Linked DNA regions of Halioglobus japonicus. The protein of the gene in region 1 purifies or fractionates together with the protein of each later gene. This does not show direct contact. Links are inferred from orthologs where the notes say so. Each region holds a gene or a part of one and is shown in the gene's direction. Other genes may lie near its edges. The genes, in order: BST95_RS14940 and BST95_RS13515.

Region 1 (3,292 bases):
GTACCTGGGGTGTTTCTATTCTAGAGAGGCTTTTCGCCTGGGGTGTGGCGTGTATGGCGAAATAGAGGGCGGGAACGGAGTTTATCTCTCGAGATCGTCGGGAGCCATGGATGGCGGACGCCGAAGCGCGCCATGGATGGCCTTGCAGCGGTTTCGAGAGATAAACTCCGTTCCGGCCCGGCTAGCCGGAACAACCCCAATCACATCGAATCATGTTACCGTTACCGCATGTCAGAAGCCCTGCTAGAACACCCAGAAATCGAACGCTACATCGACGCCATGTGGATGGAGAAGGGCCTCAGTGACAACACCCTGAGCTCCTACCGCCGCGACCTGCGCCAATTCAATGAATGGCTTGCCAAAAACAAAGGTAGCACAGTGGTTCGCGCCGACCGCGCTGAACTGCAGGCCTACCTCGGAGCGCGCCTGGAGCAGGGGCAGTCACAGCGCTCCACCGCGAGGTTTATGTCCTGTGCCAGGGGCTTTTATAAGTACCTGATCAGGGAAGGGCGGATACAGGCCGATCCTACCCTGGATGTCGACAGCCCCAAGCTCGGGCGCCCATTGCCCAAGTCCATCTCCGAAGCCCAGGTCGACAAGCTGCTTGAGGCACCCGATCTCGACGATCCGCTGGAATTCCGCGATCGCACCATGCTCGAGCTGTTGTATGCCTGCGGCCTCAGGGTGACAGAGCTGACCAGCCTGCAGGTGACCCAGGTGAGCCTCAACCAGGGGGTGGTGCGGGTGTTCGGCAAGGGCAGTAAGGAGCGGCTGGTGCCTATGGGTGAGGAGGCGCTCAGCTGGTTGCAACGCTATATGGCCGGTCCGCGGGGTGAAATGCTCAAGGGAATCCCCTCCGATGTTGTGTTTCCCAGTAAAAGAGGGCGGCAGATGACTCGCCAGACCTTCTGGTATCGTATTAAAATCTACGCCCAGCGCGCCGGTATTCGCCAGGCACTGTCTCCCCACACCCTGCGCCACGCATTCGCGACCCATCTCCTGAATCACGGAGCGGATCTGCGGGTCGTGCAAATGTTGCTGGGGCACAGCGACCTGACGACCACCCAGATATACACCCACGTGGCGAAGCAGCGGATGCAGGAACTGCATGCCGAGCACCATCCACGGGGTTGAGGAACTTATTGCGCTACTGATGCTCAAAGAGCTGAGAACTGTGCACCGGCCAGGGGAGGCCGGGGCGAAATTAATGAGGAAACAAGATGTTTAATCGACTGTACCAGGCCGCTGTGGCTACCCTGATCATTGCCGTGGCTCCTATGGTCAATGCCGGCGCGCCGGTGGACAAAGAAACCTTTGAGCGCATTAGTGCCGCCATGAACAGCCCCGCCATGGGCCTGTCGGTGAGCACTGTGAGCACCAGCGATATCCAGGGCATGTACGAAGTACAGTTTGATAACGGTCCCATGGTTTACGCCACCGCTGACGGCAAGCATTTCCTGGTGGGTGACCTGTTTCAGGTCGATAACGGCCAGTTTGTAAACCTCACCGAGCAGCGCCGTGATGGCGAGCGCCTGGCCAAGATGGAGGCCCTGGACGAGGCCGACATGATTGTATTTGCGCCTGAAGGAGAGGTGAAAGGCGAGATCACCGTATTCACCGATACCACCTGTTTCTACTGCCAGAAGCTGCACAATGAAGTGCCGGAGCTGAACAAACACGGCGTACAGGTGCGTTACCTGGCCTTCCCACGTGGCGGCACCGACTCAGCGGGCTATCGCCAGCTGGTAGGCGCCTGGTGTGCAGAGAACCCGCAGCAGACTCTCACCGCGCTGAAAAACAAGGAGCCGGTACCGGTTAAGCAGTGCGATTCCAACCCCGTTGATGAGCAGTACCAGCTCGGCCAGCAGCTCGGTGTGCGTGGCACCCCTGCGATTATTACCGACACTGGCCAGATGATTCCCGGCTACCAGGATGCTGACAAGATTCTTGCGACACTTGGTGTAGAGTAATTTTCTCTAAACCCGCGCGCCATTGCGTGCGGGTTTTTCCTTTTTCGCGGGTGTTTTTGGTAATCCCCCGCGTTGACATCCCCCCCTTAAACCGTACTGTTTCTGACCCCTTTCCTGTCAGTTCTCCAGCCCTTTGCTGGGCTGTCATAACCGAAGTAAGAGTTAGAAATCGTGGACGAACAATTCCGGCGCATTTCACGCCTACCTCCCTATGTGTTCAACATTATTGGTGAGTTGAAGCAGCAGGCGCGAGCGGCGGGCGAGGATATCATCGATTTCGGCATGGGCAACCCCGATCAGCCGACCCCGGAGCATATCGTCGACAAGCTGGTGGAGACCGCCCAGCGCGGCGATACCCATCGCTATTCGCAGTCCAAGGGTATTCCAAGGTTGCGCAAAGCGATTTGTGATTGGTACCAGCGCCGCTACGAGGTCACGCTCGACCCCGAAACTGAAGCCATTGTCACCCTGGGCTCCAAAGAAGGCCTGGCACACCTGGCGCTGGCCACCACTGGCCCCGGCGACGCGATTCTGGTGCCCAATCCCTCGTACCCGATTCACCCCTATGGTTTTGTGATCTCCGGTGCGGATATCCGCCACGTGCCCATGGGCATGAACGAAGAAGATTTCTTCGATGAACTGGAAAAGGCAATTCACAACAGCTGGCCACGGCCCAAGATGCTGGTGCTCAACTTCCCCTCCAACCCCACGGCCTATTGCGTGGAACTGGAGTTTTTCGAGCGCGTGGTGGCCATTGCCAAGGAACACAATATCTGGGTGGTACAGGATCTGGCTTACGCCGACCTGTGCTACGACGGCTATGAAGCGCCGTCGATTCTGCAGGTAGAGGGCGCCATGGATATCGCCGTGGAGTTTTACAGCATGTCCAAGAGCTACAACATGCCGGGTTGGCGTGTGGGCTTCTGTTGCGGCAACAAAACCCTGGTGGGTGCGTTGGCGCGGATGAAGTCGTACCTCGATTACGGCATGTTCACACCGATTCAGGTGGCGGCCATCGCGGCACTGGAAGGTGACCAGACCTGCGTGAGTGAAATCAACGCCATGTACAAGTCGCGCCGCGACGTGCTGTGTGAAGGCCTGAACGCCGTTGGTTGGGCGGTCACGCCGCCGCGGGCCACCATGTTCGTGTGGGCGAAAATTCCCGAGTGTTACAGCGACTACGACTCCATCGAGTTCAGTAAAAAGCTGCTGCAAGAAGCCAAAGTGGCGGTCTCGCCCGGCGTGGGATTCGGCGAGTATGGCGAGGGCTATGTGCGGTTCGGTCTGATCGAAAACGAACACCGTACGCGTCAGGCGATTCG
Region 2 (3,153 bases), 300 kb from region 1 along the record:
TCAGGGCGTCGCTTGCACAACTCATTGAACACCGTCACCGAGCTGACGATTCGGCTATGGCCACCGCGACGTGCCTTGTTCAGGCACAACAGGCCCACCACATCCGCAGCATCGCAGTGGTAGTCGATATTCGCAGCCGTTTTGTACAGGCGCACAGCGTCATCCTCGCGCTGGGCGCCGGTATCGATGACATGCCCCAGCAAGTCACCATCGGGGTTCTGCTCGCCGGGCCGCCCCAGGTGCAGGCCAAAACACCAGAAGAACCGTTCGCTCTGGGCCTGACTCCAGTCTTGTACCGGCACACCGCGAATCACCTGAAAACCCAATCCGCTACTGAGCGTGTCGCGCCAGCCTTGAATTTTCTCGCTCAACAACGGCAGTGGGAAATCTTCTGCCTGCAGTGTGCGTGTTTCTCGGCCCAGCGCTTCGGCGCTCGCCATAGCCTGGTGAAGCTCGGCCACCTCGGCGTCATTGAGCTGATAGGCCAGCGCTTCCAGGGACGGCATCTCCCGCCCTATCCAGGCAGCTTCGCAGGCCAACGGCTCCAGAATCGCGGCCTGGTGGGGGCGATCAAAGTAATGTAGTGTTTGTCCGATAAAGCTCAGGTACGGGCTCGCTATGGGCGCCTCCTCTCCGCGTAACGACGCTTTGGCCCGCTCAACCATCTTGCGCCACCATTCAATCACTTCGGGGCCAAGCAGCGGCATTGCCGCCCACCAGGTCACCTCGGCAAACAGAAACAGGCTGCCGCCCCAGGCGGCCTTTTGCGGGCCAGAGATATCCAGGAACGGAATAGCCGGCAGTATCACCCATGCAATACATGACACGATAAGCAAACCATAGCCGCAAATTTCACGTAAACTCAGCCCAACCATTGTTTCACCATAACAACTTTTGCGAGGGAATTTCCATGTTGGGTAAAGGATTGCTCTGGGCCGCTGGACTCATCTTCTGCGCCTACGGTATTGCATGCTTCATCGACCCGAATCTGCCCGCCAACTACGCAGGGCTGCGCATTGGCAACGGCGACGCCTATGCGGAAATGGGTGCCATGTACGGGGGCCTGCAATTCGGCTTTGGTCTCTATTTGATTATTTGCGCCTTCCGCCCCAGCCTGTATCGGGCGGGCCTTATGCTGATTGTCATCGCCATCGGCTGCCTGGCGGCCGCGCGCCTTTACTCCGCCTGGCAGGCAGACTTCCTGGTAGGCACCTATACCTGGGGCGCACTGGCCTTCGAAAGCGTCATCGCCCTCATTGCTGCACGCTGCCTGTGGCGCTAATCGGAGTCCAACTGTGAAAATCAGCCCCGAAGCCGTCGGCATTTTCCACTACACCCTGCGTGATCAAAATGGCAAGGAACTCGAGACGTCGCGCGGCGATCAACCCACCGCCTATCTCCACGGCCGCAACAATATTGTCGCGGGTCTGGAGACCGTCATGGAAGGCAAAGAGGCCGGGGATGTGTTTTCTGCCACGGTCGCTCCAGAAGACGCCTACGGCACACCAGATCCGGAGCGTCAGCAGCGCGTGCCCATAAAGCATCTCATTTTCAAGGGCAAGCTCAAACCAGGCATGGTTGTGCAGCTCAATACCAGCGACGGCCGTGTACCCGTCACCGTGACAAAGGCAGGTCGCCACAGCGCAGACATTGACACCAACCATCCCCTGGCTGGCCAGAGCCTGAGCTTTGATATCGAGATATTAGAGGTTCGCGCGGCAACCGAAGAAGAGATCGCCCACGGGCACGCCCACGGTCCCGGTGGTCATCAACACTAACTAGAGGTGGTCGCCGTTCAGGTAGTACCAGCGGCCATCAATTTTTTCGAAGCGGCTGCGCTCGTGTAAACGGTGGCCGCGGCCATTCACTTTAAATCGGGCGACGAACTCAACGATGCCTTCGCTGTCGTTATCGCCGCCCGCTTCAGTGTCCTTGATGGATAAACCAATCCAGCGCTGGTCTTCATCCAGCCGTACCCGCGTGGGTCGCGTATCCGGGTGCCAGGAGGCCAGCAGATAATCCGCCGCCAGTGTCGCAAAGGCCGTATAGCGGGATCGCATCAGTGCTTCAGCCGTCGGTGCCACCTGTGCGCCGCTGATGTAAGGCTCACAACACGCGGCAAATACCTTGGCACTGCCACAGGGGCAGCTCGCAATATCAGCTCTGGTCATTCTCAGCGGGTCCGTACTTGGGCAGGCGCAGATCGAATAGAATGGCGCAAGCCCGCAGGCCAAAGGCAAGCGCGATGGAAATTGGCAACGCCCATTCTGTAAAAGGATGTAACGCGGTGTAGGACGCAGCGCCCAACAGCGCGGCGCTGACATAAATCTCCGGACCCAGCAGTACCGGTTCCTTGTTCAGCAGCGTATCGCGAATCATCGAGCCAAAGGTGGCTGTCATAACCCCCATGCCCACCGCCACAATGGGCGGCGCATCGAACTGCAGTGCTTTTACTGCACCCAGCACACTGAATAACGCCAGCCCAACAGCATCGGCCCACAACAATACGCGGCTGATGGAATCGAACAGTGGCGCCATAAACCAGGTTGCCACCGAGGCTGCCACACAAATCCACAGGTATTCGGTGCGGGTGAACCAGAACACCGCGTCCGTCCCCAGCAACAGGTCGCGCAAGGTACCACCGCCAATGCCGGTAATGGTGCCGAACAGAATAAACCCGAGAATATCGTGGCGCCCCTGCGCGGCCGCCAGGGCGCCGGAGATAGCAAACACCGCCGTGGCCACCAGGTCGACCACTGTAATCACATCATTCATCAGCATTCGATGATATTCACTGGCACTTCAAGCACATTAACCGCGAGGCCACCCCGGGCGGTCTCCTTGTATTTGTCCTGCATATCCCGGCCGGTATCGCGCATGGTGCGGATGACCTGGTCCAGCGACACATAGTGTTCTCCGCTGCCGCGCAAGGCCATGCGCGCGGCACTAATCGCCTTGATGGCGCCCATGGCATTGCGTTCAATACACGGCACCTGTACCAGGCCGCCAATCGGATCACAGGTCAGGCCGAGGTTATGTTCCATGGCGATTTCAGCGGCATTCTCTACCTGCGCCGGTGTACCTCCGAGCGCGTCGGCAAGCGCACCAGCTGCCATGGAACAGGCGGAACCCACCTCGCCCTGGCAGCCTACT

The links.
Region 2: the proteins of BST95_RS14940 (region 1) and BST95_RS13515 purify together in Escherichia coli (affinity purification with mass spectrometry, with the first as the bait; 2 studies listed by BioGRID). This does not show direct contact. The link is inferred for Halioglobus japonicus from one-to-one orthologs.

Annotation. Positions count from the first base shown.
Region 1 is NZ_CP019450.1:3,169,185-3,172,476, reverse strand. Bases 127-3,095 are described here. They hold BST95_RS14940 (DsbC family protein), read left to right. Parts: upstream 127-1,220; coding sequence 1,221-1,970; downstream 1,971-3,095. Other genes in these bases: alaC (alanine transaminase), read left to right, coding at 2,142-3,095; xerD (site-specific tyrosine recombinase XerD), read left to right, coding at 229-1,134. Outside these bases: more of alaC, read left to right, coding at 3,096-3,292. UniProt on the Escherichia coli protein: Acts as a disulfide isomerase, interacting with incorrectly folded proteins to correct non-native disulfide bonds.
Region 2 is NZ_CP019450.1:2,873,143-2,876,295, forward strand. Bases 207-3,036 are described here. They hold BST95_RS13515 (FKBP-type peptidyl-prolyl cis-trans isomerase), read left to right. Parts: upstream 207-1,295; coding sequence 1,296-1,778; downstream 1,779-3,036. Other genes in these bases: BST95_RS13505 (TauD/TfdA family dioxygenase), read right to left, coding at 207-875; BST95_RS13510 (DUF4345 family protein), read left to right, coding at 911-1,282; BST95_RS13520 (YchJ family protein), read right to left, coding at 1,779-2,171; BST95_RS13525 (trimeric intracellular cation channel family protein), read right to left, coding at 2,158-2,775. Also shown: more of BST95_RS13505, read right to left, coding at 1-206. UniProt on the Escherichia coli protein: Folding helper with both chaperone and peptidyl-prolyl cis-trans isomerase (PPIase) activities. Chaperone activity prevents aggregation of unfolded or partially folded proteins and promotes their correct folding.